DNA from 2 places in the Acetomicrobium mobile genome. Region 1 is predicted to be linked to the other one. Evidence: predicted binding sites of a transcription regulator. Region 1 holds the regulator's gene; the other holds the start of a gene.
What was found. Region 1 encodes HrcA, which represses chaperone genes, less so after heat shock. Its sites were predicted from a motif close to TTAGCACTCNNTNNNANNGAGTGCTAA; they were not measured.

Region 1 (16,390 bases):
ATAAAACATGGTCGTCATTTCAAATTTGGCTTGAGGGGATGGTACGAATTGAGGTTTTTACTCGTCGATTTAAGCAACGAACGGGTGTGGAGCAATGTTAGTGGAAGGCAAATAAAAGAAGATTTTATTATAAAGCCAGAACCTAAGAGTTTTTTGAAAAAAATATTTACGTGGAGGTGAGCTTTGATGAGCGGTGTAATGTTGATGTTGGTCTCTTTCTTGCTTTTTTTATTGGCTTACATATTTTACGGCGGTTGGCTTGCAAAGCAGTGGGGAATAAATCCGCAAGCAAAAACCCCAGCTCATGAGCTTTACGACGGGGTTGACTACGTTCCTGCAAAGGCTCCTGTCTTACTGGGTCACCACTTTGCTTCCATTGCGGGAGCAGGGCCAATCAACGGCCCAATACTAGCTGCGGTTTTTGGATGGTTGCCTGTTACGCTATGGATCGTCATTGGCAATATATTTATTGGATCTGTCCATGATTTTGGTTCGCTTGTGGCATCGATCAGGCACAAGGGCTTGTCCATCGGAGGCGTTATCGATGCAAACGTCGGAAAGGCGGCCAAGAGGCTATTTTTACTCTTCTCCTGGCTTACCTTAGTACTCATCATCGCGGCTTTTGCCAATATAGTAGCTGACACTTTTGTTTCAACCCCGGAAGCCGCCACAGCGTCACTGCTGTTTATACCCTTAGCCATGGCTTTTGGATTTTCCATATACAGAAGAAATGCGCCGTTGCTTGTGAGCACTGTTGTCGGTGTTGCGCTTTTGGCGGCATGTATATGGCTTGGCGTTGTCTTCCCGCTGCAATTGTCCAAACAAACGTGGTTGATAATATTGTCGTTGTATATTGTCGTGGCCGCTATTTTGCCTGTGTGGATGTTGCTTCAGCCTAGAGACTATCTAAATTCTTTCTTGTTATATGCCATGATCCTAGGCGGATTTATAGGCGTTCTCTTATATCATCCCAGGATAGCAATGCCAGCGGTGACTGCTTTTAAACATCCAACTCAAGGTTATCTTTTCCCCATGCTCTTCATAACGATAGCCTGTGGAGCTATTTCGGGTTTCCACTCGCTTGTTGCTTCTGGTACGACGGCAAAGCAGATTGACAAAGAAGGAGACGCAAAAATAATCGGTTACGGTGGTATGTTGATAGAAGGTGCACTTGCAATTCTTGCTACTCTTACGGCAGTTTACCTAACTTCGGATGGTTATGCGGAGCTTTTAAAGGGAGGACCTGTTAACGTGTTCTCAACTGGGATAGCAACATTCATGACGAGCTTTGGTGTAGATGCTACTACGGGAAAGACTTTCACTGCCCTGGCTGTGTCGGCCTTTGCTCTTACCACTTTGGATACGGCAGGTCGACTCGGGAGATTTGCCTTTCAGGAATTCTTTCAGGAAACCTCTGCAGCGGAGTCACCGGCATCCGGGGCGTCGATCCTTAGCAATAGATACGTTGCTTCCGTCATAACGATTGGCATTTCGATATACTTGGCCTTTACGAGCTGGGGAGTCATATGGCCCATGTTCGGTTCTGCTAATCAGCTTTTGGCAGGCGTGGCGTTGCTTGCAGTGGCTGCGTGGCTTGCCAACAAGGGAATGAACAATAAGATGTTAATAGCTCCGATGATATTCATGTTTGTAGTCACCCTTACGGCTCTGGTATTCTTGATCCAATCAAATATTGCAAAGGGGAATTATATATTAGTCTTCTTTGGAGTCCTTCTTTTCATACTGGCAATTATCTTGATAGCGTTAAGCTACAATGTTTTAACCGGCAAGAAGAAGGAGCAGCAGGCATAGTCCATTTGTTTCTCAGGGGAATGTATAAACAACGCATTCCCCTGAGGATGCCGAAATTTGGTTTTTTATGCGAATTTTTTGTAAATAACTGCGTTTAAAGGGGGATCTCAGTGATGTGGAAAAAGGTGGCGGCCTTCTTAAAGGACTTTTTCGCCACCCTGTTAAGGCCTATAAATAAAACTCACCCCATGGTTATGAAAGAGGCGCTCGATGCAAACGATGCTTTTATGCTCCTTGTTTTTGGCGATCTTCTGGGTATACCTAATCCAACATCTTATTACACTTTAGAGTTATTACCTTACTTGGCTGACGATATAGAGCGTTGGCAGCAACGCATGGCGGTCAAAGGCACAGTCTTGGAAGAGAAGGCTGCACAATTTGATTTCTGATGTTAAACTTTCGCCCCGTTGGGGTGATTCCAAGGTAATCGGGAGGACGTGACACTTTATGAGCGTGGCCGTTTTATTCGACAAAAAATATGTGTTTTTTGGAGGCAAGGGCGGCACTGGCAAAACAACTTGTGCCGCCGCTTTTTCTTTGAAAGCGTCGGAAAGGGGCAAGCGAATTTTACTGGTTTCCACCGATCCAGCTCACTCTTTGTCAGACATCTTTGACAAAGCCATTGGTCCAAAGGGAGCTCAAATTTTAGATAATCTGTTTGCTCTTGAGGTGGATCCGGAAATAGAGGCGAAGAAATACATTGAGGGCATCAAAAGGCAGCTATCGAGTGCCGTTAGCAGCGTGGTGATTGATGCTCTGCAGAAACAAATCGACGCAGCCTACATGTCACCTGGTTCGGAGGAGGCGGCAATATTTGATAAGTTCATCGAAGTCATGGAAGAGGCGGAGAAATCCTTTGATATGGTAGTTTTCGATACCGCTCCTACAGGGCATACCTTAAGACTTTTGTCCTTGCCCAAGCTTCTGGACCTGTGGATCAATGGCCTGGTAGAAAAGCGTGAAAAGGCGTTAAAATTATTCCAAAGGGCATCCGGTGTTGAAAAAGAGGACCCGATTTTACGCATTTTGCAAAAGAGGAAAGCCCTCTTTGAAAAGGCGGGTAGCGTATTAAGCGATCTCGAAAAAACGGCCTTCGTCTTTGTTGTAACTCCGGAGCGATTGTCCGTCTTTGAGACGGAAAGAGCTCTTAAATATTTAGAAAGTTCGGGCATCAAGGCTGCAGGCATCGTGATTAATGGCGTTATCCCACAAGAACTGAGCGGGGATTTCATAGATAAGCGCAAAGAAGTTCAAGAAAAGTACGTGAATGTTATTTACGAAAAGTTTGGTGATAAGGTGTTGGCAAAAATCAAGCTTCTTGACAAAGACGTGTGGGGTTTGACTGACCTTCGACTCATAGCGGATATGCTGGTTGCAGGATAGGGCACATTTGTATTAAGCAAAAACAGTAGGGATAAAAACACCACCCTACTGTTTTATGAAAACTTCTTATGAGATTTTCTAAAAGATTAACTTACGCTAAAGCTTTTGCTGCTCCAAGGTTTACCCTTAAGAGATTCTCCTTCAATTAGTTCGATGAAGCGGGCGTGGCACTTCGGACACTTCATCACAGGGGGGACGTCTTCTACCTCAAATTCGTGCTTGCAAACGAGGCAACGAAATTTTCTCATGATGACACCTCCCATCTTGCCTTTGCCTATATTATACACAATTTTGGCCATTCGTGTTTTATAAAAATAACGAGAATACTATTACAAAGAGCAAAGAAGGGATCATGTTGAATACCTTAAAATGTTTTATATTTAGTAGGGAAAGGCCGAGCCCAAGAAGCAAAATCCCTCCAACCGCCGTTATATCATCTATTAGCGTGTTTGATATGAAGTCGTTAAGGCAAATGGTTCCTAAGGTGATTCCCCCTTGATACAGCAAAAGGGGAATTGCAGAAAAAAGCACCCCGACCCCTAAAGTTGAAGCTAGTGCGATCGAAGAGACTAAATCCATCATGGACTTGATCAATAACAACTTGGGTGGTTTGCCGATTCCTTCCTCAAAAGCGCCCAAGATGGCCATCGATCCCATGCAAAAAAGTAAAAAAGCAGTTAAAAAACCCTCTACCAAGTGGTCTTCGCCGAATTGGAATCCACGATTTATCATATTGGTTCTTAAGCCTTTTAGTCCATTTTGCAACCTTTCTTCCAGTTCTAGTGCTTCCCCAACTATTGCGCCTAGGAGCACGCTCAACATCATGATTAAAATGTTTTTTCCCTGCATGGTCATCTGCACACCCAGTGTTAATATGAACAATCCTATGACTTGAAAGGCAACCATTGTAATTCTTTCAGGTATTCTTCTTTTTATTATCAGGCCAATGGTGCTGCCCAAAACAATAGCTAAGGCATTTATTATGGATCCTGCCGCAGGTATATTGTTTATAAGGTCATACATTTTTATACCCCCTGTTAATGAAAAACATATACAGGAGATTTTACCTTCAACCAGAAGAATATTCCACCCGCAGCATTAGATTTGAAACATGTTTTCAGCTTGAGCAAACGTTACAAGGCTGTAGCTCGGAAAATTTAACGGGTCTGATTTAATGAAAAGAAAGGGTATAATTTGTCATATGTACTAGGCAGTTCAAAATGTGCGAATGCTTCGCTTATGATTTTCTTATAAGTGGAAGGGTGTGGTCTTTTTGAGAAAAGTAAGATACGACATATCCCTTTGGTCTGATTTCGATATATATTTATTTAAACAAGGAAACCACTTTAACTTGTACAAAGTGATGGGTTCTCACCTCGTAGAAGCAGATGGAGAAAAGGGCGTTTACTTCGCGGTATGGGCGCCAAATGCCAGTTCGGTTTCCGTAATGGGAGATTTTAATGATTGGTCGAAGGAGACGTATTATTTAAGGGTAAGAAGTGACGGTTCAGGAATTTGGGAGGGTTTTATTCCCGGTTTACAGGAAGGCGCTCGTTACAAATACCATATTTCATCTCAGTATAATAACTATAAGGTGGACAAAGGTGATCCCTATGCGTTTTTTTGGGAAAAGCCTCCTAAAACCGCCTCCATTGTTCACGATCTTTCTTACCAATGGAACGACGAGCGGTGGATGAAAAATAGGACGTCACGCAACTCTCTAAAATCGCCCATTTCTATATATGAGGTACACCTAGGATCTTGGCGACGCGTTCCCGAAGACAGCAATAGATGGCTAACTTATAAAGAATTGGCCCATTATTTACCAGAATACGTAAAAAAAATGGGATTTACCCACGTTGAGTTTTTGCCGGTGATGGAACATCCCTTTTACGGCTCTTGGGGATACCAGATCACTGGATATTTCGCTCCGACCAGCAGGTACGGCACACCCCAAGATTTCATGTATTTGATTGACAGGCTTCATCAAGCGGGAATTGGAGTCATTTTGGATTGGGTGCCTTCCCATTTTCCAAACGATGAGCATGGGTTGGTCTACTTTGACGGGACGCATCTTTACGAACATGCCGATCCTAGAAAAGGATTTCATCCCGATTGGAAAAGCTGCGTTTTTAACTATGGCAGATACGAGGTCAGGGCCTTTCTCATAAGCAATGCCAGATTTTGGTTTGAGAAATATCATATTGATGGCATAAGAGTGGACGCTGTGGCCTCCATGCTATATCTCGATTATTCTAGAAAAGAGGGGGAGTGGATTCCAAATGAATATGGTGGGAGAGAAAACCTGGAGGCCATATCTTTTTTGAAGCGATTGAACGAAGTTATTTATATGGATTTCCACGATATTCAGACCATTGCCGAGGAATCAACCGCGTGGCCAATGGTAACTCGTCCTACCTATATCGGCGGACTTGGTTTTGGCATGAAATGGAACATGGGGTGGATGCACGATACTTTGTATTATATGTCGCTTGACCCTATATACCGAAAGTATCACCATGATCAGCTGACCTTTAGCATATGGTATGCTTTTAGTGAAAATTTTGTACTTCCTTTGTCTCATGACGAGGTGGTACACGGCAAGGGCTCGCTCATTTCAAAGATGCCAGGCGATCAATGGCAAAAATTTGCGAACCTGCGCCTGCTTTATGGGTACATGTTTACTCATCCCGGAAAGAAGTTATTGTTTATGGGAGGAGAATTTGGGCAGTGGTCTGAATGGAACCATGAAAGCAGCATTGATTGGCATTTGCTTGCGTACCCCTTTCACCAGGGGGTTCAACGATGGATACATGATCTCAATGTATTGTATTTCAGTGAACCGGTTTTTCACGAGTACGATCACGAACCTAATGGCTTTGAGTGGTCCAACTTTTCTGATTGGCAGCAAAGCGTAATCTGTTATCTTCGAAAGGGGGTAAAGGAAAAGGATCTTTTCTTAATTGTATGTAACTTTACTCCCCTTCCCCGCTTCGATTACAGGGTTGGCGTGCCAAGGACTGGTTTTTGGAAGGAGGTATTAAATAGCGACGCCATTGATTATGGAGGAAGTGGCTTGGGTAATTTGGGCGGGGCGGTGTCCATGCCCACTCCTTTTCAAAGGTGGCAATATTCCTTATCCTTAACACTTCCACCTTTGGGAATTTTGGTATTCAAACATGAAGGCTAAATTTACAATAATTAATTATTATTCGTTGAAGAGAGGGTATGAAGGTGGAACGTTACGTGTGTATTCATGGTCATTTTTATCAACCGCCACGAGAAAATCCGTGGCTTGAGTTTGTGGAGCGTCAAGAATCCGCCCATCCCTATCACGATTGGAACGAAAAAATTGCCGTTGAGTGCTATGCTCCCAACGCCGCTTCGAGAATATTGAACGGTGACAGGCGTATCATCGCAATTGTAAATAATTACTCTAAGATTAGCTTTAATTTCGGCCCGACGCTTCTTGGTTGGATGGAAAAGGAATTTTCTTGGGTTTATGAGTCTCTACTGGAAGCCGACCGGATCTCGATGAAAAACTTTGGTGGGCACGGATCGGCAATAGCACAGGCATACAATCATATCATCATGCCCTTGTCAAGTTATCGTGATAAGTGGACACAAGTTTATTGGGGAATTAGAGACTTCGAAAAGCGGTTTAATCGTTTTCCCGAGGGCATGTGGTTGCCAGAAACTGCGGTTGACTTGGAAACTCTTGAAGTTCTTGCTGAACAGAATATTAAATTTACCATACTAGCACCACATCAGGCAAAGCGCGTTAGACCTCTTAGGGGCGGGGGATGGAAGGAAGTGACAGCCGCAACTTTGGATACAAAAAAAGCTTATTTGTGCCGTCTTCCTTCCGGCAGAGATATTTCGTTGTTTTTTTACGATGGACCCATTTCGCAAGATGTGGCCTTTGGTGGACTTTTGAGCGACGGAGAGCTTTATGCGCAAAGGCTACTGGGCGCTTTCAGGCAGGACGATGGTTTCCCGCAACTGGTCAATATCGCAACGGATGGGGAAACTTACGGCCACCATCACCGTTTTGGAGATATGGCTCTTGCGTACTGCATATATTTCTTAGAGTCCAAAAACCTGGCAAGGATTACGGTTTATGGTGAGTATTTGGAAAAGTTCCCCCCTAAAGATGAGGTGCAAATAGCGGAAAACACCTCTTGGAGTTGTGTCCATGGCATAGAAAGATGGCGTAGCAACTGTGGATGTAACACCGGAGTGAATCCGGAGTGGACACAGGAGTGGAGAAGACCTCTTAGAGGGGCAGTAAAACTACTGAGCGAAAGAGCAACGGTAATTTATGAAGACTATGCCTCAAAGCTTTTAAAGGAGCCCTTGCGCGCAAGGGATGATTATGTAAGCGTGATATTGGATCGCACCCCCAAGAACGTTGAAGACTTTTTTCATCGCAACGCCAAGAAGGATCTTTCAAAGGACGAAAAGGTCATCGCCTTGAAGTTGCTTGAGATGTCAAGAAACGCCATGTTGATGTTTACCAGTTGTGGCTGGTTTTTTGATGATATTTCGGGTCTGGAAGCCACGCAGATTATGACTTATGCTGCGCGCGTCGTTCAATTGGCAAGAGAAGTTAGCGGTAGGGATTTAGAAACGGATTTCCTCGCACTGCTTGAGAAAGCTAAAAGCAACGATCCGGTAATGAAAAACGGCAAGCGGATATACGAGAAAATTGTGTCCCCCAAGGTTTTGGATCTCCTCAGAGTTGGCGCCCATGGTGTGATGGCATCCATGTTACTAAACGGAAGGGTTAAGGAGAGCGTTTATTGCTATGAAGTTGAGAATGTGGATTTGAAAACTTTTGGATTGAGAAAATTTGTTCTACACTTGGGAAAGGTTCACGTATCTTCTTCAATTACTTGGGAAGAAGATCTTTTGTGGTTTGCCTCTTGTTATCTTAGTGGATTGCAGCTTTTTTGCAGTGTGATCGAACATCTGGGCGAGGCATCGTATGCTTTAATGTTGAGAGAGCTGGAAACTGCCTTTGAAGATCAAGATGTTCCTGAGATAGTTAGAAAGATGGATAAGCATTTCGAAGGCAGGATTTTCTCCTTAAAGCATCTCTTTCGAGATGAGCAGTATAAGATTGTCAATAACTTGATTGAAGATGCTCTAGATGTGGTCATGGTGGCTTATGAAGAGACATTCAATGCAAACTATTCTACAATGAAAGTGCTCCGGGAGTTGAAAATCCCCCTTCCAAGGGCCTTTCGTGCCACGGTTGATGTCACATTGAGTGGCAAGCTAGATGAAATTTTAAAGAATCCGGATATTGACGTCGAAGATTTGGAGTGGATATGCAGGGAAATAAAGGATTGGAATGTATTGATTGACGAAAGCCAAATTAGCAAGATAGCATGTGATAAAGTCAACTCACTATTGGAAAGTTTTAAAGTTCGGGAAGGGGATTTAAGTTTATTGCTCAAGGCTGGAAGGATCATAGAACTTTTATCGCAGATTGATGTAAAGTTAGATCTATGGAAGGCGCAAAACATATATTATGATATCGTTACTAACTACTTGGGGCAAAACAAAACTATCGAAAGCGAAGCTCGCGATGTAATGAAACATCTTGGCTTACAGTTAGGCGTAGAGGTTCAGGTTTAATGTCTGACAGCTAGCGTTTAACGAGTGCTAATTACAAGGATAAGCTAAGTCAAAGGCCCTTTGAACCAAAATCGCTACCAGGTTATCTTGAATTCCTTTTTTAAATTTAGCATCTTAGCGATATTATCGACATTTTCGCCCTGAGCAAGCTGGGTAAGGGTGCCTATCGTCTTTTGCGTCCGTTCGTTTTCAAAAATTCCTTTAGATTGAGCAAAGGTTATAGCAAGTGGTATGAGTTGTTGGTATAGTTCCGCCACTGGCGTGAAAGTTAGTCCCTTACTTGTAAGTGTTATAGTGAATATGTTTGACAAAGACGTCTCATCTCCATCAGGCTCACAAGATATAAAAAGGAACACCCCTTCAGGAAGTGGTAATTGCAAGATTGCCCTAGACCACTCGTTGCGTCGTGATTTGCCGCTAGCAACTTCTATGATTTTCTTCTCCTGTATGTAGGCTATCCATACTTGCATCAACTCTGCGGGATTGTCTGGCTTTGCGAAGCTTAATCTCCACAAAAAACACCGGGAGCCTTTATTTACTTTTGTACTGATCATTTCTTGCTGCGTCAAAACATATCCTTCTATGGATTTGATTTGATGCGAACCAGCCGGTGTACCCAAATAGGCTTGAGAGATTGTGCCATCCTTTTCTTCCATCACGAGGTAAATGGGACATTTCTTTGCAGTAACAATAGACATAGCTGAAGCTATCCTGCTCGTTAAGAGCAAAAGGATTAATGAAAATACGAGCTTGTCACAGAAAAAGCGTCTTTTCATGGGTAAATCCTCCCATCACATCATAGGTTTGTTATCCTGATTACTGAAGAAGCATCAATATTTTTGTATAGATCTTCTATGGTGACACCTAGTAAGGGGTGCCGCCATTTAGGACATATCTGGAGCAAGGGCATAATCACAAAGGGCCTTTTATGAAGTTGTGGATGAGGTATGACGAGCTCATCGTTACTGAGCACTAAATCATCGATGAACAAGATGTCTAAATCAATTTCACGTGGTCCCCAACGCTCGCGCGGCTTTCTCCCGATTCTTGCCTCGATCTTTTTGAAGCACCTCAATATCTCCTCTGGCTTTCCATCGTACTCTGCCAGAAGGCAGGCATTTAAGAAATATGGTTGTTCTTCAACTCCGAGAGGCGGAGTCTCAAAGACATCGCTTCGATCTTTTACAAGAAAGCCACAATTTTTAAGCAACTCTACGGCTTGGCGCAGATTGTTTAAGCGATCCCCTAGATTGCTGCCTAATCCGACACCTATTGTCCACATTTCAATCAAACCCTTTGAATGGCGGATATCATATCCACGATGTGCCTATTTTCCAAGACATCATGGACTCGAAGTATTTCGATATTATTTAGTGCACAATAGGCAGAAATGGCTAACGTTCCGTAGAGCGCCTCTTCAGGGCCTTTGCGTCTCAATACTTTGTATATCGTGCCCTTCCTCGAGTGGCCTATTAAAATAGGCCTCTCGAGCGATCTAAATTCCTGAATATGCTTTAATATGAGCAAATTGTGCTCATCGGTTTTTCCAAATCCCAGCCCAGGGTCCAATATGATTTGATCTCGTCTTATGCCATGTTCAACTGCAAGTTCCATTTTCTCTTTCAGGAAATCTTTGATCTCCCTTATGACGTCATCATATCTTGGATCTTTTTGCATATCCTTGGGTGTACCTTTAATGTGCATTATTATTATGGGAACTCCGAAGCTTGCCACCATGTTGGCCATATTGGCGTCAAAGGATAAGCCCGATATGTCATTTATTATATCTGCTCCAACTTCCAGTGCAGCCTTTCCAACCGTGGACTTATAAGTATCGACTGATATGACGGCCTCGGGCAAAGCATTTCTTAACGCTTTAAGAGCCGGTATAAGTCTTCCAATTTCCTCTTCTAATGGAACGGGGTCTGCGCCAGGTCTTGTGGATTCAGCTCCAACGTCTAAAATGTCCGCTCCTTCTTCGATCATTTTTTTTGCCCTTTCAACGAGCAGGGTCATATCGGGTATTCTGCTTTGTGGAAAAAAAGAATCGCTGGTTAGATTTAAAACCCCCATTATTAACGGCTTCTCGCCGAGTACCAGCTTTCGTTCTCTTGGCAAGTCTAAAGCAATCATTAAAATCTAACTCCTTTGTCTTTAAGTGAAGTTTTTCATTTTAATTATATTTTATTATTTATAGTACTACTTATAACTTATACCCACTCGCTTGTAAAACTTTTTAAATGCTTTGTTTGATTGAGCAGGGTCAAGCAGTATCCTCTATTTTCGTCGTGCATTATTATGCTATAGGATGCAGTATCTACGTGTATCCGCCAAAAATAGGGGTCAGCTATCTGAAGGCAAGCGGCTATTAGGGGCTTTATGACAGCACGATGACTTACTATTACAAGAGCCTTTCCTTTATATTTTTGCACGATGAATTCCAGGGTCGAAAAAGCACGTCTTTGCACATCGGGTATGCTCTCCGCGTTAGGCAACCTTAATCGTTCGGGGGAATTTATCCATAAGGCCCATTCTTCGGGATATTCCTGCATTATGTCCGCTTTTTTGCGGCCCTCCCAGGGACCCAATGAGATGTTGGTAAAACCCTGCAAAGGGGTTATTGAGACTCCCCCGTTTCTCTGGGAAATTATTTGAGCCGTATGAAACGCTCTTTTAAGCGGGCTGGTGAAGATGGAGTCTATCGGGCCCAGGCTTGCAATTTCTTCTGCTAAGCATTGAGCCTGTTTGATGCCGTTTTCATTTAAGGGGAAGTCGCTGCGACCTCGAAATAAGCCCTCTATGTTGCCATGACATTCCCCATGTCTAACCAATAAAATTTTAGTTGACTCCACGCGGTTCGACATTAAGTCATCCCCCCAGCTTAATGGATTTTGCCTGAACCATTGTACACCTAAGTTCGAAGAAAAACGCATAGATCGTATTGTTTAATTACGGGTCTTGAACACGCCAAAGCTTTTAATAAATACATACATGAAGTACCCTCGTAAAAAGATGGCTCTTTTGACCTGTCTTGACAATCCCCATGTAAAGTTGATAATCTATTTTGCGAGCGATTAGCACCCGAAGGAGGTAAGTGCTAATTAGGCGTTCTTGCTCTAGGGGGTGGAAAAAGTGTCAACGGAGTTAACGGAACGACAGTTGGATATACTGTATTCCATAGTGCATGAATATATAAGGACAGGAGAACCTGTAGGTTCGAGGACAATATCTAAAAAGTACCTTACGCACAGAAGCGCGGCGACCATTCGCAACGAAATGGCAGATCTGGAGGAAGCGGGATACTTATGCCAACCCTACACGTCAGCGGGGCGCATCCCAACGTCCAAGGCATATAGAGTTTATGTGGATATGATATTGCAAAAAAGGTCATTACTGACACCCTCAGTAGCCAGAGAAAAGCTGGAAGCATTGAAGGAAGAAAAGAGAAGCATAGAAAAAATGTTGTCCTATTTAACCCAGCTTTTAGGCAGCATAACTCACTATATCTCTGTCGCAGGCATAACCGTCTTGAGCGACGCAACGTTAAACAGGTTAGATTTAGTTAAAGTGGATAGCTTTCACGTGCTGTTACTGATAATACTAGAAGGCGGTTTTGTGCACCATGACGTTATAAGGACTGAGCAAGAAATAACGCAAGAAGAGCTAGATGATTTGAGTTCTTATCTCAACTGTATAATATCGGGCCGCTCTTGGTTCGAGGCCCGCGATGTCATTAGAGAAAAGATGCTTAGAGAACTCATCCATTACGCTGAAATATGTCTTCAAACGCTGGATGAAGTGGATCTCGTTTTGAAAAAGTCTCGTTATAGATTTTTTACGGGTGGTACTAGTAACATATTGCTGTTGCCAGACTTCAGGGACATGGAAAAATTGCGCTCCTTGCTGGTTTTGCTCGAAAATGAGGAAGAATTTGCAAGAATCTTGGAAGCCTGTGCCACTGAGGAGCCCATAAGCGTAATTATCGGCGATGAAAACCCCGTGGAAGCCATGAGAGATTGCTCTCTGGTGCTTGCGAGTACCGAAAATGGCGTTAAAAAGACCATACTCGGGGTAATAGGTCCAGTTAGAATGGATTATGAAAGGACAATCGGAGTGCTCGAGATGTTGTGCGAACACCTGTTGGATTAGATTCTCTATGAGGGAGGAGTTTGAAGTTGCCTGATAAAGATTTAAATGCAGGACTGAAGGAAGGGCTTGAAGAGTTGGCAGAGGACAGCGAAGTCGACAAAAATCGAGTCCTGGATTTTTGCAAGGCGAAAGATATCGAGGAGCTTATTAATGAGAAAGAGACTCTAGAAAAGGAGCTATCCAATCTGAAGGAGCAATATAATGCTTTGTACAACGAAGCTGCGAGGGTAAAGGCTGATTTTTATAATTATAAAAGAAGAATGGAATCCAATATTGAGAAACAAAAAAACTCGACCATTGCAGAAATTATATTAAATTTACTGCCGATAATAGATAATTTTGAACGCGCCTTAAATTGCGAGGCTGAAAGGGAATCCGCCTTTTACAAGGGAACATGCATGATTTACCGGGATTTTTTAAACGTCTTGGCTAAATTCGGTGTAACTCCTATAAAGGCGATTGGCGAACCCTTTGACCCCCTGTTTCACGAAGCCGTTGCGGTACAAACTGTTTCTGATATTGACAGCGATGGAAAGGTCGTTCAAGAGGTGCAAAAAGGGTACACTTTAAACGGAGAAGTTATCAGGCCTGCAAGGGTAATAGTAGGTAAATTGAACGAAGAAACCGATAAAGAGGTGGGTAAGGATGAGTAAAGTAGTGGGAATTGACTTTGGAACAACCAACAGCGTCGTTGCTGTGAAAGAAGGAGATAATGTTGTAGTGATACCGAATGCTGAAGGAAGTAGACTAACTCCTTCGGTGGTAGCCTTCACAAAAGACGGAGAGCGCTTGGTGGGTCAACTGGCTAAGAGGCAGGCTATCATTAACCCTGAGCGCACTGTCCTCTCTATAAAGAGAAAAATGGGAAGCGACTACAAGGTCAAAATAGACGAAAGAGAGTATACTCCTCAGGAAATTGCAGCCATGATCTTGCAAAAGTTAAAAAACGACGCCGAAGATTATTTAGGTGAAGAGATAAAACAAGCAGTCATAACCGTTCCAGCCTATTTTACCGATGCCCAGAGACAAGCCACGAAGGACGCAGGTAAAATAGCAGGGCTAGAGGTCCTTAGGATAATTAACGAGCCTACAGCTGCCTGTTTGGCTTACGGAACTGAAAAGGGCGGAGAATTTAAGGTTTTAGTTTTTGATTTAGGGGGAGGCACCTTCGACGTGTCTATATTAGACATAGGAGAAGGTGTATATGAGGTTATGGCTACAAGTGGCGATAATCATTTAGGTGGCGATGATTGGGATCAGCGCCTTGTAGATTGGATGATCGAGGAATTCAGGCGCCGCGAGGGCATTGATTTGGGAAGAGATAAAATGGCTGTACAGAGGTTGCGTGAGGCCGCGGAGAAGGCGAAGATTGAGCTATCCTCCATGTCCGAGACCATGATATCCTTGCCTTTCATTACAGCCGATCAAAATGGGCCCAAACATCTCGAGCTTGAAATAACCAGGGCAAAATTTGAGGAGATGACAGCGGACTTACTGGAAAGGGTCGTAGGTCCGGTTCAGAGGGCCTTATCAGACGCCGGATTAACTTACGCCGAAGTGGATAAGATCCTATTAGTTGGCGGGGCAACGCGCATGCCAATGGTGCAACGCAAAATTAAGGAGTTGTTGGGCAAGGAGCCAACAAAAGGAATAAATCCGGATGAATGCGTTGCCGTTGGAGCGGCCATTCAGGCAGCCATCTTGTCAGGGGAGCATAAGGATATAGTTTTGGTCGACGTTACGCCGCTTTCCCTGGGAGTAGAGACATTGGGTGGTGTGTTCACCAAGATAATAGAAAGAAATACAGCCATCCCCGTATCGAAAAGCCAGATTTTTACCACAGCTGTCGACAATCAAACGCGAGTTGAGATACACGTCTTACAGGGCGAAAGGCCAATGGCGTCAGATAACGTCTCTTTGGGGAGGTTTTTCCTAGATGGCATACCTCCAGCACCGCGCGGTGTGCCTCAAATTGAGGTCACCTTCAATATCGATGTGAACGGCATCTTAAACGTGACGGCCAAAGACCTGGCTACGGGCAAAGCACAGCAGATCACGATTCAATCCTCCAGGCTATCGGAAGAAGAAATTGAACGTATGCGCAGGGAGGCCGAAGCGAATGAAGAAGCCGACAAGAGAAAGAGAGAGCTGGCCGATGCCAGAAACGAGGCCGACAGCGCCGTATATAACGCTGAGAAGTTGTTGCGCGACTTGGGTGACAAAGTGACTCAGGACGAAAAAAGCAAGGTGCAATCAAAGATAGAGGCGGTCAAGCAAGCTTTGAGCAAGGATGACGTGCTGGCGATTAAATCTGCTTGCGAAGATCTGACGAAGGATTTAAACGAATTGGCTGTCAGGCTGTATTCTCAAGCTGCTCAAGAGAAGGCAGGGGTTGGAAGTGCTGGAACTTCCGAAGCAGGGAAGTCTCAAGAAAATCCGAGTGAGGGTCCCACGGTTGATGCTGAGTACAAAGATCGCGGAGAGGCATAAGAGGTGACCGAAATTGCCAGGCCCCGCTAGCGGAAAAGATTATTATGAAATATTGGGCGTAAGGCGGGATGCCTCACAGGAAGAGATAAAAAAAGCATACAGGAAGTTGGTGCGTCAGTACCATCCCGACGCCAACCCCGGTAACAAAGAAGCTGAAGAAAAATTCAAGCTTATAAACGAAGCTTACGAGGTCTTAAGCGACCCTCAAAAAAAGGCCCAATATGACCAATTCGGCTTTGCGGGCGACGTTCCTCCCTCCTATGGCGGCGAAAGCGCCTGGGATTTTGGTGGTTTTGGGGACCTTTTTGGCGATCTCTTTGGTGACTTCTTTGGAGGATTTGGCCCCAGAAGGGAAGTTAGGACGCCACAAAGAGGATTGGATTTAGAGATGCCCCTAATCGTCACCTTAATGGAAGCCGCTTATGGTGCCACCAAAGTTGTGCACATACCCAAGTGGGAAAAGTGCACGACTTGTGGTGGTAGTGGAGCAGCACCTGGGACCTCGCCTGTACGCTGTTCCCTTTGCGGAGGGAAGGGCCAGGTGGAGACGAGGTCGAAGACGCCCTTTGGTGAATTCGTTACGGTTCGCACTTGCTCTAGTTGCGGAGGGGCGGGTTATGTCATCAATGACCCTTGCAAAGACTGCGGAGGTCGAGGAAGGACCAGGGTAAAGCGCAAGATAGAAGTTAACATACCCCCTGGAGCAGATACAGGAACTCGCCTTAGGATACGAGGCGAAGGCGAAGAGGGCAAAAACGGCGGACCGCCAGGGGACCTGTTTTTGGTCATAGAGGTAGAAGAGGACCCCGTCTTTCAAAGACGAGGCGATGATCTTCATGTGACGGTCGATGTGCCCTTTCCGGTGGCGGTCTTGGGAGGCAAGGTAAAGGTACCCACGCTAGAAGGAGAAGAG
Region 2 (16,390 bases), on a different contig from region 1:
TACGCCGTAAGCTATTTTGCATTTCCATGGCTCTCGTTCCCTCTTTCTCGTCCCGTTTTATCTATCACTATTATAAATTATAAAGGGCTATGGCACTTAAGCCATAGCCCTTTATAATCAACGCGGTTTTTTATATTGGCACGCGTATTAATCATACTCCGGCATTTCAGGCATCCTTGGAGCTTCTTTTTTCTCCGGTTTTTCGGCCACCAAGACTTCCGTCGTGAGCACCATGGCCGCGATCGAGCCGGCATTTTGTAGGGCGCTACGAGTAACCTTCAGAGGGTCTATTATGCCTTCTTCGATCATGTCGACATACTCGCCAGTAACCGCATCTAAGCCCTGCCCCTTGGGCAAGCTTCGTACCTTTTCCACAACCACGTCTCCCTGAAATCCGGCATTTTTAGCTATTAAGTGCAGGGGTTCAGCGAGGGCATTCAACACTACCTGAGCCCCAATCTTCTCATCCCCATTCAAAGTTTCGATGAAGGACTCCAGTGCAGGGACGCAATTTAGCAATGCAACTCCGCCACCCGCTACGATACCCTCTTCTACGGCGGCTCTGGTCGCACTCAAGGCATCTTCTATACGATGCTTCAGCTCCTTTTGTTCGGTCTCAGTAGCCGCGCCCACCTGGATAACAGCTACGCCACCTACTAGTTTAGCAAGCCTTTCTTGAAGTTTTTCTTTGTCGTATTCGGATGTAGCTTCTTCCAGCTCCGCTTTAATTTGAGCAGCACGTTTCCTTATAGCCTCGCTGTCGCCTGCTCCTTCAACTATTGTGGTTTCCTCTTTCGTAACGCGCACCTTTTTGGCGTGACCAAGCATGGAAAGATCAGCGTTTTCAAGCTTAATTCCCAGCTCTTCGCTAATGACTTGACCACCAGTCACTATAGCGATATCCTGCAGCATGGCTTTCCTTCTATCGCCGAATCCGGGCGCCTTAACAGCACAAACTTGCAAGATTCCGCGCAATTTGTTGACCACCAAAGTCGCCAAAGCCTCGCCTTCTACGTCCTCAGAAATGATCAAAAGCGGTTTTCCGGTTTGAACGACCTTTTCCAATATGGGAAGCAGATCTTTTACATTGCTGATTTTTCCGTCATGAATCAGGATGTATGCATCTTCAAAGGAGGCCTCCATTCGCTCTGGATCGGTAATCATGTAGGGGCTGATATACCCTTTGTCGAATTGAAGCCCTTCGACCATCTCCAAAGTGGTACCCACGGACTGACTATCTTCAACCGTGATAACACCATCTTCTCCCACCTTGGACATCGCTTCAGCGATCAGTTCACCAATTCCTTTGTCATTGGCAGAAATAGCCGCCACCTGGGCGATCTTGGATCTATCCTTGACAGGTATTGCCATCTTCCTCAATTCATCTACAACTACGTCTACTGCCATTTCGATGCCCCTTCGCATCAACATGCCGTTGGCTCCAGCAGCAACGTTTTTCATGCCATGACGTATCATGGCTCTAGCAAGCACCGTGGCAGTTGTCGTTCCGTCACCAGCAATATCGTTGGTCTTTGAAGCTACCTCTTTTAAAAGCTGTGCTCCCATGTTTTCAAAGGGCTCTTCCAGTTCTATTTCCTTGGCGATGGTAACACCATCATTGGTAATCGTGGGGGAGCCAAATTTCTTCTCCAATACCACATTTCGCCCTTTGGGCCCCAATGTTATACCCACCGTGTCGGCAACTTTATTTATGCCTCGCTCTAATGCCCTGCGAGCTTCTTCCTCGAACTTCAGTATTTTCGGCATTATAAATTCCCTCCTTTATAGCTTCAGGTTGATCATCAGGCATTTTTCAGTTATTTCATAACCACAGCCAAGATATCACGTTCGCTCAAAATAAGGTATTCTTCGTCCTCTATCTTTACTTCTGTTCCGGCATACTTGCTAAAAATTACCCTTTCCCCGACTTTTACTTCAAGGGGCAACTTCTGACCATTCTCCAACACCCTGCCACTTCCTACCGCGACTACTTCTCCTTCTTGTGGTTTTTCCTTAGCTGTGTCTGGCAGTACTATTCCACCCTTGGTCTTTTCTTCTTGGGTTAGAACCTTAATAACTACTCGATCTCCTAGAGGCTTAAGCTGCATTTAACATCCCTCCTTGCTAAAATGAATGATAATCACGTTTATCGGTTTGTTAGCACTCACTGCCAATCAGTGCTAACAAACCGATAAATATATTAAGGTCCTCCCTCTATTTATTACAAGTAGAAATAAAGGCATTTATGCCAACTTACTGCTAAATAGAGGCAGATATGTCGTATTTTCTTTATTTTTCTGGGGTTTTCACGCCAAAGATTTGGAAGGATCGGGTACGAAGGACAGCGGCGACCTTTCTCCTCTCTTATAAGCATTGTAGCCAGCCGCGGCAATCATAGCGGCATTATCGGTACACAGCTCTATTGGCGGAAGATAGGCATGCCAAGACTTTTCTTTTATTTTTTCCCGAAGCCAAGTATTAGCAGCAACACCACCTGAGATAGCAACTTTGCTTATTCCAGTTATTTTTACAGCCAAATCCACCTTTCGTAGCAAAGCCTCGATAGCTGCGTGCTGGAAGGAGGCGCACACATCTTCCACCCTCAAATTCGGATTTCTCTTTAAAGCCCAAAGTACGGCTGTCTTTAAACCGCTGAAACTAAACTCGATGCTAGGGCTATTGGCCATTGGGACGGGCAACGGTATGGCAAAGGGATCTCCCTTTCCTGCCATTTTTTCTATCATCGGTCCTCCCGGATAACCCAAACCCAACAAACGTGCTACCTTATCGAAGGCTTCGCCCACCGCATCATCCCTGGTAGCCCCAAGCAACTTGTAATCTCCGAAGGATCTTACTAGGATAAGCTCTGTGTGACCTCCTGAAATTATTAATGTTATAAAAGGAGGCAATAAATCGTCATGCGCCAGATAATTTGAAAATATGTGGCCCTCCAAATGATTTACAGCTATTAAGGGAACCTCCCAAGCTTGAGCCAATGCCTTTGCGGCCGTAGTTCCAATTAGCAGCGAACCCATTAAGCCAGGGCCATCCGTGACGGCAATCAAATGTATCTCCCGTGGTGGATTTTTAATCTCGCATTCATCCAAGAGCTGAGAAAGCAAAGGTATAAGGTTTTCTAAATGTTTGCGCGAGGCAAGTTCGGGAACCACACCACCAAAGGTCTCGTGATCTTTTAACTGACTTGCAACCAAAAAACAGCGTAAATTCTTGTTATTTTCAAGCAACGCGACCGATGTATCGTCGCAACTTGTCTCAATGCCCAAGGTCAACATTTAACGTCACCTGCCACAACCATTACAAGAAGAACAACTTCCGCTGGCACAGGACTTTTTTCTCGGTGCTTCTCCCTCCAAATGAATTAATATTTTTCCTCTGCAGCTAGGACAGCTGTGGGCGAAAGTTGTACTTGTGAACTCGGCATCGCAACTGACACAACGATATTTATGCAAAAAGATCACCCTTTCTTGATTCGCTCAATTTCTAAATTTATCCAAGTCGATTCTAATTTCATTTCCTTCATAAATTATATTATATACCCCATCCGAAGACCTAGGAACCACAAAAGCAAGGTCACCAACCGCTCCGGAGGGTAAAGATCCTGTTGGTATTCGCGTGAGCTTTGTTAAAACCTCCTTTTCTGATAAATACATCCCGTTGACTGCTATTTTAAAAGGGTCAAAATCGAATGGTTTATAGGTTTCATATCGCAACACAAATAGTTCCTTACCCCGCGCTTGGGGGCTTCCAAAATGACCCAAGTGCCATTTGAGCCAATCTGGCGTCTTTCCAGAGGCTATAGACGCCTTAACGAGCAAGTCATCGACGTAAAGGAAATCAAATCTTGCCCTTGCCCCCAATACTAAATCTCCAAACTCTTGGCCCTCAAGGTACATTGTAGTGATCCGCTTTATCGCCAAGTCCTCAAATTCATCAGCGCAGAGTTCGCCAGCACCAAAGGTGATTATTGCGATAAATACGGACAATACAATCGTTATCATGAGAAAAAAAAGTTTCTTCAACTCCTTCCACCACCTTTTAGCTCCTCTATCTCTTCAGGAGTAAAAGTATACACTTTATTGCAAAAATGACACCTGACTTCTAAAACATCCCGTTCACTCTCTAGTTCGGGCATTGAAAGCAGCAACGCCTTGACGAGATTCCTTGAACATCTGCAACCAAACTCAAAAGAAGTACTTCCCAGCCATTTTTTACTCAGATCTTTAAATATTGTTTCAAGTATATCCTGCGAAGATCCTACCTGTTCTGCCAACCTGCTGATGGAGTCATATTTTTCTAATAATCTTTCGAGCATGCCAACAAAAGACTCATCGGCATCGGGCAATAGTTGCACCATTAAGCCTCCGGCCGACAGGACGCCCAGAGAGGGTTTCTGCAAAACTCCAAGCGCAATTGCCGTTGGAATCTGCTCAGACTTAGCATAGTAGCAAGCTATATCTTCGGCAATTTCACCTGAGACTAAAGGAACTTTGGAAATCAACGGTCTTTTTAGCCCAAGATCTTTTATCACTGTTAGATATCCGTTGCTGCCCACACCAGCACTCACGTTCCACTTGCCCTTTTCAGAAAGAGGAAGTTCAACCCACGGGTTTTTCACGTAACCTCTTACTTTTCCTCGATTTTCAGCGTCAGCCACTACTTCGCCTAAGGGGCCATCTCCTTCAACCTTTAAGGTAATTCTCGCTCTTTTTACCTTCTGATCGGCCACCATCATCATGGAGGCCATTACCAATCTTCCAAGAGCAGCTGTTGCCAGAAAAGACAAATTATGTACATCTTGGAGTAATTTCACCAATTGGGTTGCCTCTACCGCAATAGCCCTAGCATCTCCTGTTCCAAGTAGGCATCTGTGCACTGTTGCTTTATGCTCATCGTTTTGAGGCACTTTAATCTTCCCCTTTGATGGAGCGTATTATCCACTTCCACTCTTGTAATCTGCAAAACAAAGTTACAAAACCATAAACCGATACCCCTAAAACTCCGGCACCCATTAACCATAGCGCCTTCGCTATTGTACTCCCCCCAAAGGGATAGGGTAATAAAAATTTGTAGGCTATAGAAAACAAAACCAATAGACAGGCAGAAAGGGCCAACTTAGCGCACCACTTGGGATTAAATATCTTTAAGCTTTTTCCGGTTGCCTTCGCCAAATAGCTTATGCCTAAGAAAGCTCCGCTGGTAAAAGCACAAGCCACGCCGAGGGCTAAACCCCTGTACGACAACCACCTCATGGTAGAGGCACTTATCAAAAAGTTTACCACGACCGTGGAGGATGTGACGAGCATGGCACCCTTAGGCAAGCCGCAGGCATATATTGCCCTTAATGTAACGTTAGTCAACGCCATTCCCAGCAACCCAAGGGAATAAATGGCCAAGGACTGGCTAGTGGCCCTCCAAGCCCAATCGTCAAAGGCACCTCTATAAAATACACAATTAACCGCTTCGGGTGAAAATATCACTGCCATGATCGAGATGGGTAAGATTAAAAAGAAGGAAAACCGAAGCGAATCACGAAAGATCTCGATAAATTCATCTTTATTAGATGACACTTTAGAAAGTGTCGGCAATACCGCCTGCGATATGGCTATCACGAATAACCCCAAAGGGAGTTGAAGCAATCTGTCAGCGTAATTCAATACCGAGATAGAACCTGCCTCCAAAAAAGAACCCATCACCCTACTTATAATGGGATGCAATTGATTGAAGGAAAGGCCTACCACGTAAGGGAGAAAAAGGCGCATCATCGTCTTCAATTCATCGTCAGCGCGATTGATTTTAGTTGGATAAAGCACAAATCCCTTCCAGGCGCTCCATATCCACTGAACGCAAAATTGAGATACCCCACCCGCTAAGACTGCAACGGGAAGCGCTGAAATACCGAACTTTTCATAAAAGAAAAGGACAACCACGATAAACACCACATTGCTTACAGCTGGCGCTACAGCAGGCACAAAGAAAGAACCCAAGCTGTTAAGCACCCCCATGACGAGGGCAGAAAGAGAGATAATTAGCAAGAAGGGGAAAAGCCTTTTTGTAAAAGACACTGCCAGAGCAGCTTCCTCGCCCGAAAAGCCCGGAGCGATAAGCGAAACCAACTGAGGGGATAGTATGATACCAAGACAAACTACAAAGAAACCAATCGCTATCAAAAGTGTCAAAGCTTGCCGCCCCAATTCCTTTGCTCTTGTTTCTCCTTGCGTGCTTAAAGCTCGAGAAAAAACAGGGACAAAAGTAGCGGATAAAGCACCCTCCGCAAGGAGCTGCCTTGCCAAGTTGGCTAACGTGTATGCCACCAAAAAGGCGTCGAGTTGTCGCGTCGCACCAAAAAAGGCAGCTATAATTGTTTCGCGTATAAGCCCCAATATCCTGCTGGCAAAGGTGCCAATGGTCATCACCATCGAATGTCGTATAATGGTATCGATTGCTTTGGCCAATTATTTTCAATCCTCCCGCTTCTTGCTTTTTGGTTGTAAAAAACTACATCTGTTATTATAAGGTGATGTCAATGAATGTAAAAATTCACGTTTGGGGAGTCGGTAACAGCACCTTGGGTGACGACGGAGTCGGCATATTCGTCGCCAAGATGTTAAAAAGACTTTCGCCTCCTTATATTGAAGTTACAATATGTGAAAGTGTCCCCGAAAATTTTATTCTACCCTTGAGGAGAAAAAAGCCCCAAGAACTCGTTATCGTAGATGCAGCTTTAATGAATTTGCCGCCCGGAAGCATTAGAAGGATTCCTTTGGCACAATCCGAGGGCTTTATATTGACTCACGGCTTGCCCTTCTTGACACTGATAGAATCTCAAATAAAAAATTGCAATGTTACCATAATAGGCATACAACCGGAAACAAGAGGTTTCTCCACAAAACTTTCCACTTCTGTGCATGAAGCAGCAAGAAAACTTGTTAAAATTATCACGACATCAAGGTTGCGCGACATTCCACTGCTTACCAGCTAAATCGCTCTCCGAGATAATACTTCCTCGCGATTTCGCTTTCGGCCACCATATCAGGGTCCCCCTCCACCAAGATTTGTCCTTCGTGAATTATGCAAGCCCTATCGGTTATGGCCAAGGTCTCGCGCACGTTGTGATCGGTCAGTATTATGCCGTAACCTCTATGTCGCAAGCCTAACGTCATCTGCTGAATGTCGTAGACTGCTATGGGATCTATGCCGCTGAAGGGTTCATCCAGCATCAAAAAATCGGGCTCTATTGCCAAGGCCCTGGCAATCTCAACACGCCTTCTTTCTCCTCCGCTCAGAGAATGGCCTTTAACGTCCGAAATCTTCTGTAATCCAAACTCCGCCATTAAACGGGATGCTCTTTCTTCAACGTCTTCGCGTTTTAAATTTTGTTCCTCCAAAATCAAACGCAAGTTTTCCTCTACTGTTAAAGACCTAAACACCGAGGCTTCTTGGGGTAAATAGCCTAATCCCAACCTTGCTCGGTGATGCATTGGTAAGGATGTTATTTCCACATCATCAAGATAAACTTCCCCCGCATCAGGGTATAACAAGCCAACTATCATGTAAAAGGTGGTAGTTTTGCCAGCACCATTAGGGCCCAGTAGCCCTACTATCTCTCCTCTTCTAACTTGAAAGGTAACGTTTGAAACGACCTTTCTCTGTTTAAAGGATTTTTCTAATCCGACAACAGATAGCAGGTCTGCCATGTTAGCTTTCAATCCTCCTTGACTTCAATGACAACTTTAGGTCTCCCCAAAGCCTCGATATGTCTGTCATCTACGTAGTATATTAGGCTTTCGGCTTCTATGGTCCTTCCTTCTTGAACCGCTTTTGCATCACCTGTAACTTCAAGAACTCCCTTGCCACGAAGATAATGAGCTTGCTTTCCAGTGATATGAGTTCTTTCACCATCTGAGGGCTCGTGAATAACTACAACATTTCCAGTAGCCCACAATTCCTCTATTTGTTCCTCTGTTATCTTTCCACTAACTTCCTGGGCACTGACACGAAGATCGCGCCCCTTATCTTCAAATTGGCGCACTTTAATCGCTTTGAAACTCTCGCCTTGCCTGGTCACTTTTTCTGCTATAATTCTCATCTGTCCCATTCGCGCATTTACATTACCTACTGCGCTGTAGTAAACTATTTCTCCTTGCAGCCACTCAAGTTCATCGCTGCGGATTTCCTCGTCTTGACCTCTTATCAGATGACTCTTACCGAATGAATGAAACAAAGTGCCCCTTTCGTCCCGATCAATTTTTAACTCTACACAAGTCAAAGTTGCTTCTTGCGAAGGCCAAGAAACGACAACGTTATCCCAAAACCTAAACTGCTCCCCGTCTATAAACCCTTCCGCAAAGGGTGCATTTACAATTAGGTCCTCCTTCGTGACCTCAACACTTCCCCTCGCGGTCACCCTGCCAGCGTTGGGATCGTAGTACAGCTCGTCAGAATGCAGTATAACTTCGGTTATAGCACTCTCTTCTCCCCGACATGAATGTGGCAACAAAAGCAAAAGGCATGAAAAGATCAATAAGACACCGAGGAATTTTTTCCTATTCATTTTATTCCCCCTATGCTACAGTACGCTAAAAAGCTTTCGCCCTAGATGCTATTAATTCGGCTATCTGAACGGCGTTGAGCGCTGCGCCCTTCCTTAAATTATCCGAAACGACCCACATGGATAGGGCTCTTGACATTCCAAGATCGCTCCGCAGACGACATACATAAACTAGGTCGCTACCAGCGGCTTGCAGAGGAGTTATATACTTATTTTCAGCCATGACTATTATGCCAGGAGCCTCGGACAAAATTGCATTTGCTTCTTCAAGCGTAACTCGTTCTTCAAATTGAGCCACTATAGCCTCCGAGTGACCTCGCTTAACAGGCACTCTGACAGTAGTGCAGCTAACCTGTAACTTTTGATGATGTAAAATTTTTCTGGATTCATTTAACATCTTCCACTCTTCATCGGAAACACCCGACTCGTCCATTGCTCCAATATGAGGCAACACATTAAACCCTATGGGCAGGGGATAGACTTGCGGCTCAAAGGATTTGCCCTCCAAAATGGCGCGTGTGCACTCATCGAGCTCAACAAGAGCTTGCCTGCCCGTGCCAGATACCGATTGAAATGTAACCGCCGAAAAATACTCAAGGCAAAATCTTTTGTGAAGGGGAGCCAGGGCCACAACAGCCTGAATGGTGGCACAATTGGGATTTGCTATTATGCCGTTGTGACGCATAACGTCTCCTGGGTTCACCTCGGGAACGATAAGAGGAATTTCAGGATCTAACCTCCAAGCGGAACTATTATCTATTACTACTGCGCCTCTAGAAACCGCTACCTTGGCCCATCTTTTGGATACGCCTGCGCCGGCTGCAAATAATGCGATATCCACGCCTTTGAAGGCATCATCAGCAACCTCCCTCACTTCCACCTGAGCCCCGCTAAATTCAACGACCTTTCCGGCTGACTTACTGGAGGCTAAAGGAACGAAATCAGAAATTGGAAAGTTCCTTTCTTCCAAGACTTTAATTATCTCCTGTCCCACAAGGCCTGTTGCGCCCAATACTGCTACCTTCATGTCTACTTTTCTCCTTCCATGAAATGTCTATGTAAAGAAGATACAGCCTTATCTATCGAGGAGGAGGATATAACGCAGGTGATCGAATTTGAAGTAGAGGAAATCATGTCAATATTGATGCCTTCTCGCGAGAGAACCGAAAACATTTGAGCTGGTATATCAGGATATACCGACAGGCCAATTCCGACAACCGATACCCTCCCAATCTCCGAATCATAGGTAACACCCTGAGCATCAATTTCCTGCGCATAGTCGTTGCAAACCTCGATGGCCTCCCCAAGTAGCGCCTCTTTGACCAGAAAAGCTATATCATTGACGTCGCCTCGCATAACACTTTGTATTATCATCTCGACGCCAATTCCACGCTCTGCCAGTTTGCTAAACAGTCCAGCAGCTATCCCGGGAACATCGGGAACGCCCAACACGGCTATTTTAGCAATGTTTTTGTCATGGACGATAGCCTTAATAGTTAAACCCTCTTTAACTTCTCCGTGTTTTATGACTTCTTCCATGTTTGCTTCCTTCACCCATGTTCCCTCCCCATCTAATATACTTGAACTAACATAAATCGGCATCTTATATAATGAGGCAAACTCGATGCTCCTCGCCTGAAGCATCCTTGCTCCTAAAGCGGCCATCTCAATGCACTCTTCATAGGAAACACTAGACAATTTCTTGGCGTTAGAAACCAGCCTCGGATCGGCCGTATATATCCCCTTTACGTCAGTGTATATATGACAAAATTCTGCATTTAAAGCAACAGACAGCGCAACGGCTGACAGATCAGAACCACCTCTACCCAGGGTCATAAAATCTCCAAATTCATTAACTCCTTGAAAACCCGTAACTACGGCGGTGCCGCCTTCGCCAAGCCAGGAGGCAACCCTTTTGGGATTGACATTTACTATCCTTCCTTCGGTATGGTGGCCTCTTGCGATAAAACCAGCCTGAAAGCCGTTAAAGGACTTGGTCTTAATTCCTGTTTCTTCCATAGCCATGGCCAATAAAGCTGCGCTTTGTTGCTCGCCGATGACTAAAAGCTGGTCCATTTCCCTGCCATTAAACACGCTTGAGGTCTTTTGTGCAAGCTCAACCAAGTCATCGGTCATTTTGCCCATGGCCGAAACAACGACGGCCACATTGAACCCTTTATCCAAATAATCGCCCTTCACGCGCGCTGCAACGTTACGAATTCGCTCCACCGTGGCAAGGGAACTCCCGCCAAATTTCAACACTACGCAATGGTCGAACATCGATCCGCTTCCTCAAGCATTTTGGCTTCTGCCTCTTTTATTCTTGCGCCTTCCTGGTCAATATCTAAAACGAAGAAACGAGACCTCAGTCCTTTTTCAGTAAAAACCGAGCACATTTCTTTTGCCGTTCGCGTTGGATCACCCTTCACAAAGGCCAGCATACTCGGGCCAGATCCGCTTATTGCAACCCCTAAGCAACCTGGCACAGATTTTACGCGTTCCAATATCTCTTCCCCTCCGGGAAAGAGTTTAGCCCTGTAGGGTTGATGAAGTTTGTCTTCCATGGCCCACGGCAAGTTTTCTAATTTGCCGGTAACCCAAGAAGCCGCTAGCAATGCTGCCCGACTTAAGTTAAATATAGCATCTTGGAGCGAAACCTCTTGCGGAAGCGCTTCTCGAGCCTTTTTCGTATCCACAGTTACATCGGGTACGGCAACCACTATCTTTATCCTTTCTTTAAAATACGGTAGCTTTACATATTTTACTTCTTTTCCGTTCCAAGCGCTTATGACAAATCCGCCCATACAACAAGGAACAACGTTATCGGGATGACCCTCCAACTCCACCATCAAGGGAAGAAGTCTTTCTTTCGAGAGTTCAGGCTTTCCTACTGCCTTTGCCAACATTACTCCTCCGACTATAGCCGAAGCAGAACTTCCTAACCCTCTAGATAAGGGTATGGCATTGTAAGACCTTAGCCTCAATCCCACGGGAGGTATGCCAAAATTTGCTATAGCCGCCTCGAATGATTTGATGATCAAGTTATTCTCGCCTGCAGCTATGTCTTTTCCGCCCTCGCCAATCACTTCTATGTCATATGTATGGGGAGGCAGTAAATCAAGCACTTGGTAGCGATTGTACAAAGATAAAGCAACACCGAAGGAATCAAACCCTGAGCCTACATTAGCACTCGATGCTGGGACAATCACAGTCAACATGACAAAATCTCCTCCCTTAGCGTCTCGTATTCTGCAGCAACTTCATTCGGAGACAGAGCCATCCTATCAACTATCTCTGGATCCTTTAAGCCGCTGCCAGTTAATACCATTACAACTCTTGCATTCTTTGGCAAATTGTCTTGCTTGCTCAACTTGTACAAACCTGCAAGGGTAGCGCAAGAGGCCGGTTCGGCAAAAATACCCTCGCTGCTCGCCAAGTCTTTCTGAGCCATTAGTATTTCTTCGTCAGAAACAGCCAAAAACATCCCCTTGCTGCTTTTAACAGCAGCCATCGCCTTTTTAGCGTTTACGGGACTGCCAATTCGTATAGCAGTAGCCACGGTCTCGGGCTTTTCAAAGGGCCTCCCCACGACGAGCGGAGCAGCGCCTTGGGCCTGTATTCCGATCATCCTCGGGATGGAGGCGATGAGGCCAGCCCTCCTGTATTGAACGAAACCTGCCCAATAAGCCGAAATGTTGCCGGCATTCCCAACGGGCAATACGCACCAATCGGGAGCCCCAATCTCATCGCATACTTCCCATGCTCCACTCCTTTGTCCCCACAATCGATAGGGGTTAACGGAGTTCACTATATTTAGCCCTAAATCATTGGCAAGTTTGCGAGTCATACCAAGGGCAACGTCGAAGTTTCCATGAATAGCTAAGACGTTTGCCCCGTATATCAAAGCTTGGGCGAGTTTACCCTGTGCTACTTTGCCAGCAGGGAGAACGACGTGACATTTTATTTTTGCCTTGGCAGCATATGCTGCAGCCGAAGCAGATGTATTTCCTGTTGAAGCGCATATAATGCCAGAAGCTCCTGACTCGAGAGCTTTAGAAACAGCAAGCACCATGCCTCTGTCCTTAAAAGAACCCGTAGGGTTAAGCCCCTCACATTTAGCATAAAGCTCGACGCCAAGTTTCAGGCTCAAATTATCAAGAGGGATCAAAGGGGTATTGCCCTCTCCCAGCGATAAAATTGGGGTTTTTGAGGTCACCGGGAAATATTGAGCATATTTTTCCAATAAACAAACCATCAGCTTTCCACCTTCCACAAGGTTATCAAAAGCCCTCCTCAAGCCTCTTTTGGAGGCGAGAGGAGGGCTCCCGCGGTCCCACTCCACTTTCCGAAACAAATTCTTTCGGATCTCTTTCCGCTTTAAGGGGCGGACCCCGCTATCTTATCCAAAAAGCTTTGGCTTCGATAGCAGCTCAGGGGTGGTCTTCATCCATCCGCGAACAGGAACCTCACACCGAAAAGCTCCCTCTCTGGAGCTCGCTAAAATAAACTACTCTTCCCCGTCATCGCGCCATATTTGTCAACTTTAATGGTTCTTATAATACCTTTTCCGAGATATGTCAAGCAAAACTTCTCGCAATTGTCCCTACGATTAAGCAAGATCAAAAAATAAAACGGTTAAGGTCTTCTACTCTGCCGGTTCGAACATGTCCTTTCCGACTCCACATACGGGGCATACCCAATCATCGGGTAAATCTTCAAAAGCAGTTCCCGGCGAAATACCCGAATCGGGGTCACCCTCCGTCGGATCATAAACATAACCGCAAACCGTGCAAACGTATTCCATGACCTTCCCTCCTCCAATCATCTAAACTAAAGCTAGTAATGATTATAAACTAATCGTCGACCCAACACCATCGGAAAGGCATAAAAATTTTATCAACGACTCAACAATTGCCAGAGCTCCTCTTTTGTCATGAGATCACTTGCCCCCATACCGGTATCATCAAACTTTCCTACAATTGAATAAGCGATGCCTTGTTCTCTCAAGCGATTTTTCGCTACATCGATTTTCTCGGGCGGCAGGACTGCCAAAAGCACTCCCGAAGAAATGAGATGCAAGGGATCGAAGGCTAGAGCCTCGGAAACCTTTTCCGTAATGGAATGTATCGGAAAAGTATCAAAATCCAACCTGACCTTTAAGGAAGTCAGAGAAACAATCTCAGCTATCCCACCAACAACGCCTCCCTCGGTGGGGTCATGCATGAAGGAAGCAAGATCTCTTAGAAGCCTCGCCTCTGGTAGTATCGATAGCATAGAATCCCAACTTTTTACTTCAGCGATTTCTTCAGAAGATAAAACAGATGCGAGCAAATCCTCCCTATCATGGGCAAGTATAACCATTCCCTCGAGACCAACGTGCTTTGTCAAAAGTATTAGGTCACCAGGTCTGATCGAACTTGCTCTTAAAACCTTATGACCAATCCCAAGCATAGTACCTACTACTATGGGATAATTGTAACGATCGGAAAATTCCGTATGCCCTCCGATGATGGCGACCCCTAACTTCTTGGCTTCCTCATCGACCTCTTTCATCAGCGAAGCCACATCATCTAGCGCCATCGTGTTGGGCAATATTATGACCACTATCATATAAGCTGGATCGCCGCCTTTGGCCGCAATATCGTTGGCATTTACGTTGACCAACAAATTGCCGGTTCCCTTAACTGCTCCAACTATGGGATCGGATGTAGCAAGCAGAAAGGCACCTGCAGGCCACCCGATAACGGCTGCGTCCTCTCCTATCTGCGGTCCTATTAACACTTCATCTCTATGAAATCCTCTCAGCTCCTTGAGGAGCGGCTGTAGTAAAATCGGAGGAACCTTCCCCACCGGTATGGAAGCGTCATCCATCAATACACGTTCACCCCCTAATGCTATAAACACAACCGCAATAACGTTGCCTGTAAAGCGCGAGATCCTTGCTTTTTGCGACAGATTCAATAAATCCACCGCGTTTTCTCCAAACTCGATCTATCCAACTTAGACCTACATTGTTTGATAAGGTTTTTCCAATCGCGTTTATCAATTCAGGATCCTTATGTGGACTGACAGTAAGACTCGTGGCACAAGCCTCACAATCAAATGCGATCGCATGCTTCGTCGCTTCTTCAATTTGCAGGCGATAGCACAACATACACCTTTTTCCGCCCTCAGGTTCTTTCGCCAAATGTTTTGTCTCAAGAAACCAGCGATGGGGATCGTAGGCTGGTGCTAAAAGTTGAACTCCAAAATATTCAACCAGCTTCTTTACGGCTTGAAGACGCTTTTCGTACTCCAATTGAGGATGGATGTTATGGCCATAAAAAAAGCAAACTACAAAATTACCCTCAAAGAGCAAACGCTCAAGCGGTATAGTGCCATCGGGAGCACAACAAAGGTGCAGCAAAACTTTCATGTCATCTAACACCGCCATTCAAAGGAGCAATTGATGTCGCAAAAATTAGGTAGCCAGTGTGACCTATCATTCTATCCTCAGGTCTTATCCTGTCCGGATCGATTCTTAGTTTTCTGAGAAATATTTCCAAGACCTCAATGTCAACGAAATAATTTTCCTCCAAAGCGCGAAGGAATTTTTCTATCTGATTGAAAGTTGGAAGCAACGCTCCCATTCGGCGACCTAATGCAAGGGCGCTTCTGACCTGCAGCAAGTAGTTCCACGGATCAGGCAAATCTAAAAACACTGCATCAACGTCAGTTTCTTCAAAGCCTTGGGAAAGGTGTCTCACGTTAAATTCCACTCTATGCTCAACGCCCCACTTCCTACAATTACGGCGAGCAAGCTCAACAAATTCCTCGCGCGCATCGTAAGAATAAACGCAGCCTTCATCTCCAACGAAGTGAGCGAATGCCGTAGTTAAACTTCCCGACCCTGTGCCACATTCCACTACCCTTGCACCAGGTCCTATATCAAGTTGAAGTAATATAAAACCTGCTTCCTTCGGAAAAACTATCTGGGTTTTACGTTTAATCCTGCGCAGATATTCCCCCAAGGTCGGTTTCATGATGTAAAAAACGTTGCCGTTATGAGAGCAAACCCTACCGCCAAAACCGGCCTTCATGACCTCTTTGTGGAATACTATACCTAGTCGAGTTTCTAGCTTTCCCTCGCTCTCCAAAGAAACCAAAAAACTATCTTTTCTATTGGCCGAACGCAAAAAAACAAGCGTCCCCTCTTCTAACATCAATGTCACTCCTGTAAAATACAATGGACCAATGCTTTAGAGTCCAATCCCATCGCTTCAAATACTTCTTCAGAAGGTCCTGAATCGCCAAAGCGCCAAACTCCTAAGGGCTTTACCCTTCCCCTCAGGTCCAAACGTTGGAGCTTTGATATCATCTCCTGACCCAATCCCGTGCGGATATGATGATCTTCATAGGTAAAGATAGGTCCCATTTTAACAGCTTCCGTCACAACTTCATCGTCTAAGGCTAAGGGACAGGAAACTCCATAAACGCGCAAGGAAACGCCTTTTTCTTCCAGCAATTTTCTTGCCTGAAGGGCTCGGTAAACCATATGACCCATCGCAAACACGGAAGCATCGTAACCGTCTCTAATCATATCAATAGTTCCGTAATTAAAGACGTAATCCTCGTCATAAAAAGGGGTAACTCCGTCTTCTTTCGTCAAAACAGGAACTTTGCTCCTGCCCATGGCAACGCATACGTTGCCTTCCTGACATAGCGCCCATCTGGTGACTTTATCGGTTTGGTTGGGATCAATGGGTACGACCGATTTCCAGCCAAAAAGATTGCGAAGTAATCCGCAGTAATCTATGCACTGATGGGTCATGCCATCTTCTC

Region 2: the regulator HrcA is predicted to act here: its motif matches at 2,158-2,184, upstream of groES (co-chaperone GroES).

Annotation. Positions count from the first base shown of each region.
Region 1 is NZ_CALETC010000235.1:4,441-20,830, reverse strand. It holds gene Q7P41_RS09000 (hypothetical protein) at 1-180, shown strand, start outside; gene Q7P41_RS08995 (carbon starvation protein A) at 187-1,812, shown strand; gene Q7P41_RS08990 (hypothetical protein) at 1,926-2,201, shown strand; gene Q7P41_RS08985 (ArsA family ATPase) at 2,260-3,195, shown strand; gene Q7P41_RS08980 (hydrogenase expression protein HypA/HybF) at 3,282-3,443, opposite strand; gene Q7P41_RS08975 (DUF554 domain-containing protein) at 3,502-4,218, opposite strand; gene glgB (1,4-alpha-glucan branching protein GlgB) at 4,469-6,385, shown strand; gene Q7P41_RS08965 (DUF3536 domain-containing protein) at 6,430-8,838, shown strand; gene Q7P41_RS08960 (hypothetical protein) at 8,913-9,614, opposite strand; gene folK (2-amino-4-hydroxy-6-hydroxymethyldihydropteridine diphosphokinase) at 9,635-10,120, opposite strand; gene folP (dihydropteroate synthase) at 10,126-10,971, opposite strand; gene Q7P41_RS08945 (histidine phosphatase family protein) at 11,049-11,702, opposite strand; gene hrcA (heat-inducible transcriptional repressor HrcA) at 11,971-12,987, shown strand; gene Q7P41_RS08935 (nucleotide exchange factor GrpE) at 13,014-13,640, shown strand; gene dnaK (molecular chaperone DnaK) at 13,633-15,477, shown strand; gene dnaJ (molecular chaperone DnaJ) at 15,491-16,390, shown strand, end outside.
Region 2 is NZ_CALETC010000017.1:4,926-21,315, reverse strand. It holds gene larB (nickel pincer cofactor biosynthesis protein LarB) at 1-28, opposite strand, end outside; gene groL (chaperonin GroEL) at 148-1,767, opposite strand; gene groES (co-chaperone GroES) at 1,818-2,108, opposite strand; gene tsaD (tRNA (adenosine(37)-N6)-threonylcarbamoyltransferase complex transferase subunit TsaD) at 2,307-3,293, opposite strand; gene Q7P41_RS00490 (hypothetical protein) at 3,495-4,040, opposite strand; gene hslO (Hsp33 family molecular chaperone HslO) at 4,037-4,924, opposite strand; gene murJ (murein biosynthesis integral membrane protein MurJ) at 4,926-6,473, opposite strand; gene Q7P41_RS00475 (hydrogenase maturation protease) at 6,545-7,000, shown strand; gene lptB (LPS export ABC transporter ATP-binding protein) at 6,990-7,715, opposite strand; gene Q7P41_RS00465 (LptA/OstA family protein) at 7,724-8,572, opposite strand; gene Q7P41_RS00460 (aspartate-semialdehyde dehydrogenase) at 8,598-9,596, opposite strand; gene Q7P41_RS00455 (aspartate kinase) at 9,599-10,849, opposite strand; gene thrB (homoserine kinase) at 10,831-11,787, opposite strand; gene thrC (threonine synthase) at 11,781-12,824, opposite strand; T-box leader at 12,873-13,102, opposite strand; gene rd (rubredoxin) at 13,215-13,373, opposite strand; gene Q7P41_RS00435 (AIR synthase-related protein) at 13,466-14,440, opposite strand; gene Q7P41_RS00430 (epoxyqueuosine reductase QueH) at 14,451-14,984, opposite strand; gene Q7P41_RS00425 (tRNA (adenine-N1)-methyltransferase) at 14,986-15,771, opposite strand; gene Q7P41_RS00420 (transketolase) at 15,777-16,390, opposite strand, start outside.